2 regions of the Nonomuraea sp. NPDC050663 genome follow, and region 1 is predicted to be linked to the other one. Evidence: riboswitches for the same ligand, from Rfam matches in the RefSeq annotation. Region 1 holds a riboswitch; the other holds the start of a gene.
What was found. Region 1 has a riboswitch for thiamine pyrophosphate ahead of thiC (phosphomethylpyrimidine synthase ThiC). Riboswitches for the same ligand answer to the same signal wherever they lie in the genome.
Positions count from the first base shown of each region.

Region 2: it holds a riboswitch for thiamine pyrophosphate, as region 1 does, so the genes downstream of both, ACIBH1_RS46065 (purine-cytosine permease family protein) here and thiC (phosphomethylpyrimidine synthase ThiC) in region 1, are expected to answer to the same signal.

Region 1 is NZ_JBITGL010000003.1:862,675-870,009, reverse strand. Features, by position in the region: gene ACIBH1_RS12975 (hypothetical protein) at 1-377, shown strand, start outside; gene ACIBH1_RS12970 (phosphoribosylanthranilate isomerase) at 654-1,247, shown strand; gene thiC (phosphomethylpyrimidine synthase ThiC) at 1,350-3,320, opposite strand; TPP riboswitch at 3,313-3,425, opposite strand; gene ACIBH1_RS12960 (CDP-alcohol phosphatidyltransferase family protein) at 3,506-4,105, shown strand; gene ACIBH1_RS12955 (sugar phosphate nucleotidyltransferase) at 4,110-6,611, shown strand; gene ACIBH1_RS12950 (FHA domain-containing protein) at 6,869-7,335, shown strand, end outside.
Region 2 is NZ_JBITGL010000027.1:41,708-49,042, reverse strand. Features, by position in the region: gene ACIBH1_RS46090 (LCP family protein) at 1-440, shown strand, start outside; gene ACIBH1_RS46085 (GPP34 family phosphoprotein) at 487-1,134, opposite strand; gene ACIBH1_RS46080 (Fpg/Nei family DNA glycosylase) at 1,177-2,055, shown strand; gene ACIBH1_RS46075 (rhodanese-like domain-containing protein) at 2,069-2,392, shown strand; gene ACIBH1_RS46070 (hypothetical protein) at 2,460-2,888, shown strand; TPP riboswitch at 2,931-3,044, shown strand; gene ACIBH1_RS46065 (purine-cytosine permease family protein) at 3,034-4,356, shown strand; gene ACIBH1_RS46060 (methylated-DNA--[protein]-cysteine S-methyltransferase) at 4,325-4,876, opposite strand; gene ACIBH1_RS46055 (PAS domain S-box protein) at 4,875-6,788, shown strand; gene ACIBH1_RS46050 (ATP-binding protein) at 6,941-7,335, shown strand, end outside.

The sequences.
Region 1 (7,335 bases):
CCCTGCGCGTCCTGATCCTCATCCACGGCGTGACCCTGCTGGTCGCCGCGTCGATGGCCGGGCGCGCCCTCACGTACGACTCCGAGTTCGTGCTCAGCGTCGACCAGGCCGCCGCCGAGCCGCACGTGATGGTGGGCATGGTCGCCCACCTGGTCGGCCTGGTGCAGCTCATCGCCGCCATCCTGTACTGGCGTCCGGGCCGCGGCGCGGGCTGGCCGGCCCTGGCCAGCCTCGGCCTGTTCCTCCTGGGCATCGCCCAGCACTTCGTGCTCGGCATCGGCCTCAACGTGCACGTGCCCAACGGGGTGCTGCTGTTCGGCCTCATCCTGGTGCTGCTGGTGTGGTCCTGGTCCCCCCGGGCCGCAGTCAGGCGCTGAGCGCCAGGGGCAGGGTCCCGAACGGCACGGGCCCGACCGCTCGGACCCTCCCGCTCGGATCCGACGGCCCAGACCCGACGGCCCAGACCCGACGACAGGGCCCGGCGGCACGTCCCCGATGGCGTGGGCCCGATGGCGTGGGCCCGACCGTGGGGTGGAGCGCCAGGCCCGGGCGGGAACGCCGTCAGGCTCACGTGCCACGGAGGCGGCCCTCGCGCTGCGCATCCCCGCTGATGACCCCTGAATCCCTCACCGCCGCTCGGATAGGCTGGCAGCGTGTTCGTGAAGATCTGCGGGCTGCGCGAGCCCGAGCACATCGAGGCCGCCGTAGAGGCGGGCGCCGACGCCATCGGCTTCATGCTGACCGTCAGCCCCCGCCGCGTCGAGCCGGAGCGCGCCGCCGAGCTGGCCGCGCTCGTGCCCGGCCATGTGCTGACCGTCGGCGTCTTCCACGGGGAGAGCCCCGACGAGGTACGGCAGGCGGCGCGGGCGTCGGGTGTGCGGGCGATCCAGCTCCACGGCCGTCACCCGCATCAGGACTTCATCGACCTGAAGGACCTCGGCCTGCCCCTGCTGCGAGCGGTGCCGTTCGACTCCGACCTGCGGTGCGGCGCGTTCGGCGAGGACATGCTGCTGGTCGACGCCCCGCGGGCGGGATCCGGCGAGCCGTGGGACTGGGCGGCGGTCCGCGACCGCGCCACAGGGAAGTGGCTGCTGGCGGGCGGCCTCAACCCGTCGAACGTGGCCGAGGCCGTGGCGGCCGCGCGGCCGTGGGGTGCGGACGTCTCCAGCGGGGTGGAGGTGTCGAGAGGCATCAAGGACGGTGCGCTGATCCGCGCCTTCGTCGCCGCCGCCCGCGGCGCGGCCTGAGAGCCCGGCCCCCGTCGGGCCCCCGGCCGCACCGCGGACAGGCGTTTCAGGACCCGGCTCCGCTGGGGGAGGGTTCGAAGCCGGGTCCAGCTTTGGGGAGGCTCAGGCCAGCGGAGGCCGGACCGGGGCTGCCAGGTCCGGGGTGGCCGGGTTTGGGGCTGCCAGGTCCGGGGCTGCCAAGTCTGCGGTGGGCGCGTCCGGCGTGGGCCTGCCTGCGATAGGCGCGTCCCGCGTGGGCCTGCCTGCGGTGGGTGCGTCCGGCGTGGGCTCGCCTGCGATGGGCGCGTCCCGTGTAGGCCCGTCTGCGGTGATCTCGTCCAATGCGCCGTGGTCTGGCGCGGGTCGGTCCGCGGCCAGCGAACCCGCGTGTGCCTCGCCGGCGGGTGTCAGGGCGAGGTAGAGTCGGCCGCCGCTGTCGGTGAACTGTGCCGCCTTGGCGCGCATGCCGTCCGCCAGGGCGGCGGTGTCGGTGAGGCCGCGCTCCTCGGCGTAGCGGCGCACGTCCTGGGTGATCCGCATGGAGCAGAACTTCGGCCCGCACATCGAGCAGAAGTGGGCCGTCTTGGCCGGCTCGGCGGGGAGGGTCTCGTCGTGGAAGGCGCGCGCGGAGTCCGGGTCGAGCGACAGGTCGAACTGGTCCTGCCACCGGAACTCGAAGCGCGCCTGCGACAGCGCGTCGTCCCGGGCCTGCGCCCGGGGGTGCCCCTTGGCCAGGTCGGCCGCATGGGCGGCGATCTTGTAGGTGATCACCCCGGTCTTGACGTCGTCCTTGTCGGGCAGGCCCAGGTGTTCCTTCGGGGTGACGTAGCAGAGCATCGCGGTGCCGTACCAGCCGATCATGGCCGCGCCGATGCCCGAGGTGATGTGGTCGTAGCCCGGCGCGATGTCGGTGACCAGGGGGCCAAGCGTGTAGAAGGGCGTGTCGGCGCACAGTTCGCGCTGCAGCTCCACGTTCTCCTTGATCTTGTGCATCGGCACGTGTCCCGGGCCTTCGATCATGACCTGGACGTCGTGGGCGTGCGCGATGGCGGTGAGCTCGCCGAGGGTGCGCAGTTCGGCGAACTGGGCCTCGTCGTTGGCGTCGGCGATGGAGCCGGGCCGCAGGCCGTCGCCGAGGGAGAAGGCCACGTCGTAGGAGGCGAGCAGCGCGCACATGTCCTCGAAGTGTTCGTACAGGAACGATTCGCGGTGGTGGGCCAGGCACCAGGCGGCCATGATGGAGCCGCCGCGCGAGACGATGCCGGTCGTGCGGCGGGCGGTCAGCGGCACGTACGCGAGCCGTACGCCGGCGTGCACGGTGACGTAGTCGACGCCCTGCTCGCACTGCTCGACGAGGGTGTCGCGGTAGATCTCCCACGACAGGGCCGCCGGGTCGCCGCCGGCCTTCTCCAGCGCCTGGTAGAGGGGGACGGTGCCGATCGGCACCGGGGAGTTGCGGATGATCCACTCGCGGGTGGTGTGGATGTCGCGGCCGGTCGACAGGTCCATCACGGTGTCGGCGCCCCACCGGGTGGCCCAGGTCAGCTTCTCCACCTCCTCGGCGACGCTCGACGTCACCGCGGAGTTGCCGATATTGGCGTTGATCTTGACGAGGAAGTTCCTGCCGATGATCATCGGCTCCGACTCGGGATGGTTGACGTTGGCCGGGATGATGGCGCGCCCCGAGGCCACCTCCTCGCGCACGAACTCGGGCGTCAAACCCTCGCGGATCGCCACGAACTCCATCTCACGGGTGATCTGCCCGCGCCTGGCGTAGGCGAGCTGCGTGACCGGGCGGCCGGTCGCCCTGAGCGGTCGGTGCGGGTCGCCCGGGAAGGTCTCGGTGGCGCGGCGGGCCCAGGCGTCCTGGTCCTTGAAGCCGTCGTCGATCGGCCGCGTCCGGCGGCCGACGTAGCGGGCCACGTCGCCGCGCTCCAGGATCCACTCCTCGCGCAGCCGGGGCAGGCCGGAGCGGATGTCGTGCCCCTGGGGACCGGAGGTGTCGTACAGGTCGAGGTGGGAGCCGTCCGACAGGCTCACCCGGCGCATGGGCACCCCATCGATGTGGATCTTCGAAGAACGCGCGTCACCCATCACGCAAACTCCCTTCGCCGGCATTACCCGGATCAGGTTCAAGCGGTCGGCGGCCGTCACAGCCGTCCTCTCAGCCCGGTTCGCCGGGCTCCCGCGTTCGGTCGAGTGATATTGAACGTGGTGATCGCCGGTTAGGCAACCCCGGCCACCTCGACCTGGGGTTCCCACGCAGTAGGGTCGAAGCCGTGAGTGAGATTTCGGCCGAGGATCGCGTGTGGACCATTCCGAACATCCTGAGCTTCCTCAGGTTGCTCGGCGTCCCGGTCTTCCTGTGGCTGGTGCTGGGCCCCAAGGCAGACGGCTGGGCGATCGCCCTGCTCATCGCCGCGGCCTTCACCGACTGGCTCGACGGCAAGATCGCCCGCGCGTTCAACCAGACCAGCCGCCTGGGCCGCATCATCGACCCGGCGGCCGACAAGCTCTACGTCTTCGCGACCATCCTGGGGCTGGCGCTGCGTGAGGTCATCCCGTGGTGGCTGGTGGCGATCATCCTGGGCAGGGAGCTGTTCGTGGCGAGCTTCGCCCCGATCCTGCGCAAGTACGGCTACCGCGCCCTCCAGGTGCACTTCCTGGGCAAGGCGGCGATGGCCAACCTCATGTACGCCTTCCCGCTGCTGTTCCTGGCCTCGCACACCGGCACGTGGTACGCCGATCTCTCCCGCATCATCGGCTGGTCCTTCACTGTCTGGGGCGTGGGTCTGTACTGGTGGGCGGGGCTGCTGTATGTGGTACAGGTACGACAGCTCGTAGGCGCCGCGAAAGCCGTCCAGAACACGAAGGAGTGATCGGGTGAAGGCGGTCGTCATGGCGGGCGGGGAAGGCACTCGGCTGCGCCCGATGACCGCCAACCAGCCCAAACCGCTGCTTCCCGTCGTCAACCGCCCGATCATGGAACACGTGCTGCGCCTGCTCAAGCGGCACGGGCTCACCGAGACCGTCGTCACCGTGCAGTTCCTGGCCGCCCTGGTGCGCTCCTACTTCGGCGACGGCGACGAGCTGGACATGACCCTCCACTACGCCACCGAGGACCTGCCCCTCGGTACGGCAGGCAGCGTGAAGAACGCCGCCAGCCGCTTACGCGACGACAGCTTCCTGGTCATCTCCGGCGACGCCCTCACCGACATCGACCTGTCTGACATGATCCGCTTCCACCGCGAGAACTCCGCGCTGGTCACCATCGGGCTCAAGCGGGTGCCCAACCCGCTGGAGTTCGGCATCATCATCGTCGACGAGGCCGGGCGCATCCAGCGTTTTCTGGAGAAGCCCACCTGGGGCCAGGTCTTCTCCGACACCGTCAACACCGGCATCTACGTCATGGAGCCGGAGATCCTCGACGAGGTGCCCGACGGCCAGGCCGTCGACTGGGCCTCCGACGTCTTCCCCAAGCTCCTGGAGCGCGGCGCCCCGCTGTACGGCTACGTCGCCGACGGCTACTGGGAGGACGTCGGCACGCACGAGAGCTACCTCAAGGCCCAGGCCGACGCCCTGGCCGGGCGGGTCAAGCTCGACATCGGCGGCTTCGAGCTGTCGCCGGGCGTCTGGGTGGCCGAGACGGCCGCCGTCGACCCGGAGGCGGTGCTCAAGGGCCCGCTGCTGATCGGCGACTACGCCAAGGTGGAGGCGGGCGCCGAGTTACGCGAATACACCGTGCTCGGCGACAACGCCGTCGTGCGCGAGGGCTCGTTCCTGCACCGGGCGGTGGTCCACGACAACGTCTACCTCGGGCCGGGCACGAACCTGCGCGGATGCGTCATCGGCAAGAGCACCGACGTGATGACGGGCGCCCGCATCGAGGAGAACGCCGTCATCGGCGACGAGTGCGTCATCGGCGCCGAGGCGTACGTCTCCAGCGGCGTCAAGATCTACCCGTTCAAGACGGTCGAGGCGGGCGCGGTGGTCAACACCAGCGTCATCTGGGAGTCGCGCGGCCAGGCCAGCCTGTTCGGCCGGCGGGGCATCAGCGGGCTGGTCAACGTCGAGATCACCCCTGAGCTGTGCGTACGGCTGGCCAGTGCCTACGCCACCACCCTGAAGAAGGGCGAATCGGTCGTCACCTCCCGTGACGCCTCCCGCGCGGCCAGCGCGCTGAAGCGGGCGGTCATCAGCGCCCTGACGGCCAGTGCCATCAACGTCATCGACCTGGAGGCCGCGCCGCTGCCGGTTACGCGCTTCTACACCTCCCGCAAGCCCACGAGCGGCGGCATCGCGCTGCGCACCACGGCGGGCGACCCGCAGAGCGTCGACATCGTCTTCCTCGACTCCGAGGGCGCCGATCTGGCCCCGGCCACGCAGCGCAAACTGGAGCGCGTCTACTCGCGCCAGGAGTTCCGCCGCGCCTTCCCCGGCGAGATAGCCGAGCTGTCCTACCCGGCGCGCGCCATCGAGGACTACGCCCACGAGCTGCTGCGATGCGTCGACATGAGCGGCGCCGACGAGCTCAAGGTCGTGGTCGACTGCGCCGGCGGCACCTCCTCGCTGGTCATGCCGACGCTGCTGGGCCGCGTCGGGCTGGAGGTCCTGACCGTCAACGCCCGCCTGGACGAGGCCTCGCCCACCGAGACCCTGGCCGAGCGGCGGCGCGACCTGCAGCGCCTGTCGGAGCTCGTGGGCTCCTCGCGCGCCCACTTCGGGGTGCGCTTCGACCCGGTCGGCGAGCGCATCGCCCTGGTCGACGAGAAGGGCCAGCTGATCAGCGAGGAGCGGGCCCTGCTCGTGGTGCTCGACCTGGTGGCGGCCGAGCGCCGGGGCGGGCGGGTGGCGCTGCCCGTCACCACCACGCGGGTGGCCGAGCAGGTCTGCCGTTTCCACGGCGTGCAGGTCGAGTGGACCTCCACCGCTCAGGACGCGCTGACCGCCGCCGCGGCCGAGGAGGAGATGATCTTCGCGGGCGACGGCAGGGGCGGCTTCGTGGTGCCGGAGTTCGCGCCCACGGTCGACGGCCTGGCGGCCTTCATGCGGCTGCTGGGGCTGGTGGCCAGGACCAGGCTCTCGCTCAGTCAGATCGACGCCCGCATCCCGCAGGCCAGGCTGCTGCGCCGGGCCGTACCCACCCCGTGGGCGGCCAAGGGCCTGGTCATGCGCTCGCTCATCGAGGCGGCCGAGGAGGAGGGGCTGCACTACGAGACCACCGACGGGGTGCGCGTGGTGCTCGACGACCGCAGCTGGGTGCTGATCATCCCGGCGGCCACCGAGCCGGTCACCGACCTGTGGGCCGAGGCGCGCCACGTCGACTCCGCCCAGGCGCTCCTGGAGCGGTGGGCGCGCATCGTGGAGGAGTCCTCGGGCGCATGATCGAGTTTTGGCCAAGATTGCCTCAGGAACGCCTCCGAATCGTTCCCAACAGGACTCCGAAACCCCACAGTGATGGACCTTGAGGTACGTCCAGCGGTAACTTGTCTCCGTCCAATCTTGTCGTCCGGCGTCTCGCCTTGACCTTTGCGGCGCATCAGCGTAAGTTGCGGCATTCGCAATGTTGACAGCGTTAGCAAGCGAGGCGCGCCCCGAGCACCGAAAAGCCGCGTTCTCGCGGTAGGAGGCCGAGCCGATCGATGCCGAGCGTCTACTGCACGCAGTGCGGGCATGCCAACCCCGAGGATGCCCGATTCTGTTCCCGGTGTGGATCGCCGCTGACCCGGCATGAGGTCACGGGCGACACCACCTCGACGATCTCCGTCGCGGGAATCGAGGCGTACGAGGCTGAGACCGGGGAGTTCCTCTTCGCCGAGCGTCAGCTCGTCGAGCAGCTGCCACCGGGCGCCGCCCTGCTCACCGTGGTGCGCGGGCCCAACCAGGGCAGCCGCTTCAAGCTCGACCAGGACCTGACGACGGTCGGCCGCCACCCGGAGAGCACGATCTTCCTCGACGACATCACCGTCTCGCGGCGCCACGTCGAGTTCTACCGCCACCCCGGCGGCCGCTTCACCGTGCGCGACGTGGGATCGCTCAACGGCACCTACGTCAACAGGGAGCGCATCGAGGAGGTTCCGCTCCACTCGGGGGACGAGGTCCAGATCGG
Region 2 (7,335 bases), on a different contig from region 1:
TCAACGACCCGAAGGCCGGGCTCAAGCTCAAGAAGGGCAAGCAGATCCTGTCGGGCGGCGAAGCCCTCGGCTACGTCCGCACCCGCTACAACGGCGCGCTGCCCGACTACGAGCGCACCAAGCGGCAGCGCCAGTTCCTGGGCGCCGTCGTCAAGAAGGCCGCGAGCCCCGGCGTGCTGATCAACCCGTTCACCTCGATCCCGCTGGCGACGGCCGCGACGGACTCGGTCGACGTGAGCGAGGGCACCGGCGCGTTCGACCTGCTGTCGCTGGGGCTGGCCATGGGCGACAGCCCGGTCACCACGGTGGTGCCCTTCGGCGGCACCGAGCAGGTCGCCGGCGGCGAGGGCGTCAAGTGGGACAGGACCAGGGCGCTGGCGCTGTTCAACGCGCTGGCGGAGGACAAGCCCGTGCCCAAGGAAGCGCTCCAGGTCAACTGAGTCTTTCAAGCGGTACGGCTGGCGCGGCCGTACCGCTTGAAGGTCGTCAGGACGCGCCCGCCGCCACCACGGCGGCCACCGCGCCCGCCATGATCGCCGCCTGGATGGAGGCGATCGTCTTGGCCACCGCCGCGCCCGCCCACTCGCCTTCGGCGATCTCCTTGATGCGCTTCTTGTCGGCGCCGGGGAAGGCCTTGCGCTCCAGCTTGACGGCGTGCATGACGGCGACCAGGACCGCCGTGCGCGGGTCGGGGTCGCTCCCGCCCAGCGCGCTGGCGATCCGCTCGCGCACGCCCGCCTCGATGGTGCCGTCGGCCTCCGGCCAGCGCTTCGACGGGAAGATCCCCAGCACCTTGCCCTGCTGCTCGGTCAGCACCCCGGCGTCGGCCAGCCGGGTGAGCAGCCGGTCGCGCAGCTTGCCCGCGTGCAGCCTGTTGACCCACCAGTCGGGCTTGCGCTGCTTGGTCTCCTCGACGATCCTGGCCAGCGCCCGGTCGAGCTCGCCGTCACCCACGGGCGTGGGGTCCTTGACCACCACGTGCTTGCCCTCGAGGTCGATCCGCTCGCCCAGGGCCAGCTCGGCCAGGAGCGCGCCGCCGAGCGCGAGGTTGAGGGAGGTCGAGTCGACGAGTTGCTTGCCGGCTTCCTCGCTGTGGGCGAGGAGGAGGAGTTCCTCCGCAATCGTGACGCTCATGCCGCGTAGTTTTCCACAGGCTGTGGACCATAATCTGGATGCATGCCGGAACTTCCCGAAGTGGAGTCGCTCACAGAGTTCCTCCGCGATCGTGCCGTCGGACACACCGTGGTCGGAGTCGACGTGGTCGGCTTCCAGGCTCTCAAGACCTTCGACCCGCCCGTCAGCGCGCTCGGCGGCCTGGAGATCACCGGGGTCAGCAGGCACGGCAAGTTCCTCGACCTCGACTGCGACGGGCTGCACCTGGTGATCCACCTGGCCAGGGCGGGCTGGTTGCGGTGGAAGGAAGACCTGTCGGGCGCCAAACCGGTACGACCGGGCAAGGGCCCGCTCGCCGTGAGAGTACGGCTCTCGCCGAACGAACTGGGCCTGGCTCCCGGCTTCGAGCTCACCGAGGCGGGCACGCAGAAACGCCTGGCCGTCTACGTGGTCAAGGATCCCGCCGAGGTCCCGGGGGTGGCCGCGCTCGGCCCCGACCCGCTGGCGCCGGAGTTCACCGTGGCCAAGCTGCAGGAGATCCTGGGCGGCAACCGCACGCAGATCAAGGGACTGCTGCGCGACCAGAAGGTGATCGCCGGCATCGGCAACGCCTACTCCGACGAGGTGCTGCACGCCGCGAAGATGTCACCCTTCAAGATCGCGGCGTCGCTCACCCCCGAGCAGGTCGCCGACCTGCACGAGGCCATCGTGACCACGCTGCGCGACGCGGTCGAGCGCGCTCACGGCCTGGCCGCCAAGGACCTGAAGGCGGAGAAGAAGTCGGGCCTGCGCGTGCACAACCGCGCCGGGCAGCCCTGCGACGTCTGCGGCGACACCATCCGCGAGGTGTCGTTCGCCGACTCCTCGCTGCAGTATTGCCCCACCTGCCAGACCGGCGGCAAGCCCTTGGCCGACCGCCGCATGTCCAAGCTGCTGAAGTGAGAAACTAGGACCCATGACGGTTCCCGAGATCCAGGCGCGTGAAGTGCCCGATGACGCCTACCTGCTCGATGTGCGCGAGCAGATGGAGTGGGTGTCAGGCCACGCGCCGAAGGCCGTGCACATCCCGCTCGGCGAGTTGCAGGCGAGGGTCGACGAGGTGCCCGCGGGCGAGACCGTCTACGTGATCTGCCGGGTGGGCGGGCGCTCCTACAACGCCGCGGCCTGGCTCAACCACATCGGCCGCCAGGCGATCAACGTCGACGGAGGCATGCAGGCCTGGGACGCCGCGCAGCTCCCGATGGTCAGCGAGACCGGCCAGGACCCGTTCGTCGCCTAGCGCATACCTCCGACATACCGCCGACTCCTACGGTGTTGGGCACCTGTCCAAGATCGAAGGAGTCGACATGAAGTTGAGATCCGTGTCCGCGCTGGCGGCGGGAGTCCTCATGGCGTTGACGGGCCTGGTCGTCACCGCTCCCGCGGCCTCGGCCGCCAGCGTTTCCGGGTGTGACAGCTCGAGGGTTACGGAGCACTACCTCGGCTGGGTGAAGGCCCGGGTCGTCATGTCGCGTGGCTGTGACGTCAAGTCCGGCTCCAACACCTACCGCAACCAGGACTTCGTCTCCTTCTCCCTCAAGGACACCAAGTGCGACAAGTCCGGTGTCCGGATCACCATCCACCGGGGGGACCTCGCGCTGTGGACGAAGTACAACGGCTCCGGGTGCGACGAGACCGTCACGGGGACAGGGTGGACCGGCGCCCAGTCCGGCAAGTGGTACGTCAATTTCAGCGGCGACAAGTACGGCCAGACCCCGAAGGTCACGATCAGCTAGCCCGAGTGGCCTAAAGCGGGGCGAATGGTGCATCATTGGCACCAAAATCAACGCGGGAGCTTGGGGCAACCAGGCTGAGAGGGCGACTACGGCTGTCGCCGACCGCATGAACCTGTCCGGGTAATGCCGGCGTAGGGAGAGTGTGATGACGCGCGTCGTCGATCAGCATCATGCCGAAGTCCCGCTGACCCTCGAGGGCGCGCCGCCCAAGGTGCTCGGCGTGCTCGACCAGGGTGCGCTCTGGGCCAACCTGGCCGTCAGCCTGCTGGGCTTCTCCGGAGCGCTCGCCCTGGTCAACGCGGCCCAGGGGGCCCCGCTCAGTCTGGCCGCGGCGCTGACGGCCACCGTCGTCGGCAGCCTGATCGGCACCGTGATGGTGGCGCTGTCGGCCATCCCCGGCACCCAGACGGGCCGGCCCTCGATGGTCCTGCTGCGCGGCCTGTTCGGGGCCAAGGTGTCGTACGTGCCCACGGTGCTGAACGTGGTCCAGATGCTCGGCTGGGGGGCCTTCGAGCTGTGGGTCATCGCCATCGGCTGCCAGGCGATCTTCGGCGACGCCGTGCCGTACGCGGTGTGGGTCATCGCGGCCGGGGTGCTGACCACGGTGCTGACGATCTGGCCGCTCGGCGCGATCCGGGTGCTGCGGCGCTACGTGACCATCGCGGTGATCATCGCGTTGGCCTACTACGCCTGGCGGTTCCTCGGCCAGGCGCCGCCGCAGTCGGGCGGCTCGTGGACCGGGTTCGGCCCCGCGGTCGACTACGTGATCGCCCTGTCGGTGTCGTGGGTGCCGCTGGCCGCCGACTTCGCCCGGCACTCGCGCAGCTCCGGCGCCGCCTTCGCCGGGGTGGTCGGCGGCTACACGCTGGCCCAGGTCGCCTGCCTGGGGCTGGGCATCTACGCGGTCGCGCTGACCGGCTCGGGCGACGTCTTCCCCACCTTCGTGGCGGTGCCGCTGGGCGCGCTGTTCTTCGGCATCCTCATCCTGCGCGAGACCGACCAGTCGTTCGCCAACGTCTACTCGACGACCATGTCGCTGCAGAACTTCCTGCCGCGCGTGGACCGGCGTGTCCTGTCGGTGATCGTGGGCGTGATCACGACGCTGATCGCGATCTGGGTCAGCGCCGACACCTACGCGTCGTTCCTGTCGGTGATCGGCGCCGTGTTCGTGCCGATGTTCGCCGTGCTCGCGGTCGACTACTTCGTCCTGGGCGGCAGGGCGCGCTGGAACACCGACGAGGACGCGCCCTCGCGCTGGTCGATGCTGATCCCGTGGGCGCTCGGCTTCGTCGCCTACTGGCTGACGACCTCGGCCGCGACGGTCGCGGGCTGGGACTCCTTCTGGACAGGCGTGCGCGACGCGATCGGCTTCGAGCGCCAGCCGTGGATGAACGGCGCGCTCGGGGCCTTCGTCGTCGCGGCGCTGGTGACGCTGCTCATCGGGCTGCTGCGCGGCTCTCGACGGTGAGCAGATGACGCTTGGCGGCGGCGCCTCCGGCGTAGCCGCCGTCGTCGGCGATGCGGTGGCAGGGCACGACCACGCACACGGGATTGGTCTGCAGCGCGTTGCTCACGGCGTGGAGCGCCTGCGGCCGCCCGATGCGCTCGGCGAGCGCCGCGTGGGTGGTCGTGGTGGAGTACGGCACGGCGACCATCATCTTGAGCACCGTGCGCGCGAACGGAGTGGCGAGTTGCAGGTCGGCGGAGAGGGTGAAGGTGCGAAGGCGCCCGGAGAAGTAGGCGTCGAGCTCGCGCCGCACCGGGTCGAGCCGGCGCGCGTCGGCGCCGATCGTGCCGCCGACCACGCGGCTGATGCGTTCGAAGACCACGTGCTCGTCCTCGTAACTGCAGGCCACGACGCCGCGGTTGGACGCCGCCAGCACGAGCGTGCCCACGGCGCCGGCGTAGGTGCCGAAGGCGATGTCGGGCGGACCATCGCCCCGGTAGGTGGGTGAGGTGACCCGCAACAGGGCTTCGAGGTCAGACATGGTGACGGCAGCGTATCGGACCATAGTGCCTGCGGAGCGCTCACGACCTCGGCAGTATGGAGATGTGAGTGGCGACTGGGATGACAGCTTGGCCGAGGCCGTGCTGTCCAGCTCGCCCAACGCGGTGGTGGCGCTCGACCGCGACCAGACGGTCCTGATGTGGAATCCCGCCGCGGAACGACTGTTCGGCTGGACGGCCGACGAGATGGTCGGCCGCAGGGCCCCGATCGTGCCGGAGGAGCTCACGGCCGAGCACAACGCCGTGCTCGAAAGGGTGCGCACCGGCGGCCAGGTCTCGCTGCGCACCAAGCGGTTCCGCCGCGACGGCACCCTGCTCGACCTGCGGGTCGACACCAGCGCGTTGTGCCAGGGCACCTCGGTGGTGGGTTACGTGTGCGTGCACCACCTGGTGCGCGACGACATCGCGGCGCGCAGCCGCGGAGCCAGGCGGGCGCAGCTGGTGCGCAAGCTGACCGACGTGGTCGGCGACATCAACGCGGCCCTGGAGCTACCGGCGGTGCTCGACAGGATCGCCGCCAGCCTGACCGAGCTGACCGGCGCCGACGCCGGGGGATTCGTGCTCATCGAGGGCGACCGGTTGCGCCTGGTGGCCTCGCACCAGCTGCCCGAGCAGCTCAAGGACGCCACGGCCGACCTGGACACCAGCCTCGTCGGCAAGCTGATGCGCACCGGCAAGACGGTCATGCTCGAAGGCCAGGAGCTCGACGACCTGATCTGGGCGCAGCTGCCGGGCCTGCACACCATCGCGCTGGGCCTGGCGGCGGTGGGCGGCCGGCCGTACGGCGGGCTCTACGCGCTGTTCTGCAAGCGCAAGCCGGGCCACGTGGAGCTGGAGCTCCTCGAACTGCTCGCCGGGCACGCGGGGATCGCCGTGTCGAACGCCGTCGCCTACCAGGACGCCGTGCGCCAGCGGGCGCACGAGCGGGCGGTCTTCGACGCCAGCGCCGACGGCATAGCGGTGCTCGACGCCATGGGCCGGGTGATCCAGTGGAACCCGGCGGCGGGCGAGCTGACCGGCTTCTCCAGCGAGGCGGTGCTCGGCGGCCCGCCGCCCTTCCCGCTGCCCGCGCCCGGCGAGAAGCTGACCGTGCAGCTGACCACGGGCCGCTGGCTCGACGTGGTCGCGGCGGAGATCGTGGAGACGGGGGAGGTCGTGGTCGACTTCCGCGACGTCACGGCCGCCAAGGAGCTCGAGGAGGCCAAGGACCTGTTCCTGGCGATGACCAGCCACGAGCTTCGCACGCCCATCACGATCGTGCGGGGCTTCGCCAGCACGCTCGACTCGCGGTGGGACAAGATGAACGACTTCGAGCGGCGTGGGGCGGTGCGCACCATCGCCGAACGTTCGCGCTCGCTGGGTCAGCTGATGGACCACCTGCTGCTGGGAGCCAGGGCGGGCGCCGACGAGCTGGCCGTGCGCATCGAGGGCTTCGACCTGGCCGAGCGCATCCACGCCGCGACGCTCGGTCTGCCCGAGCTGTCCGACGACCACCGGGTCGAGGTGAACGTGCCCGACCGGCTCCCTCGCGTGAGCGGCGACGCGCTGGCCACCGACATCATCCTGGGCCAGCTGCTGGAGAACGCCTTCAAGTACTCACCCAACGGCGGGCTGATCGCGGTCGAGGCGTGGGAGGAGGACGGCGCCGTGGTGGTGGCCGTCGACGACGAGGGCGTCGGCATCCGGCCTGACGACCGCGAGCGCATCTTCGAGCGTTTCGTCCAGGTCGACAGCGGCGACCGCCGTCAGTTCGGAGGGGTCGGTCTGGGGCTCTACATCGTGCGCAGCCTGGCGCGTGCGCAGGGCGGTCAGGTGACGGCTCATCCCAGGCCAGGGGGAGGAACCAGGATGCGGCTGGCGCTCATTATCGAACCCGACACACCGGAGCGGTAACGAGGTGGTCACGGATGCGCTGAACTATCGTCCAATGTGTACAAGCTGTGATCGTAGTCCGGTTTCTGGGACCGGGTAACGGGGCATTTCGGTCGTACCGGGGTGTGTTCCCACTGTGAGCCCACGGGGGGACTGGGATCGGGGAGGTGGGTGTGTCGAGCGTGGTGCTACTTCCGTACGCACCGTCCAGCGTCGCCGTCGCACGCCAGCGCCTCAGCACTGAATTGCAGGAGTGGGGGGTCTTCTCCGGCGCCATCGACGACGCGGTCCTGGTCGTGAGCGAGCTGTTGAGCAATGCGCTCCGGCACGCCCATCCATTGCCTTCCGGCATGGTCCGCGTCGCATGGTTCTGGAGTGACGACGTGGTCGAGGTCGCCGTCAGCGACGGCGGCGCGGCCACGGAACCACGGGCCGGACGGCCCACCCTCTCCTCGCTGGGGGGCCGTGGCCTGGGCATCGTTGAGTTTGTGGCGCAGAAATGGGGAGTGCGTCACGAGGGTGAGGTGACCACGGTGTGGGCGGTTCTGCCCGCCCCGCACACCGTCGG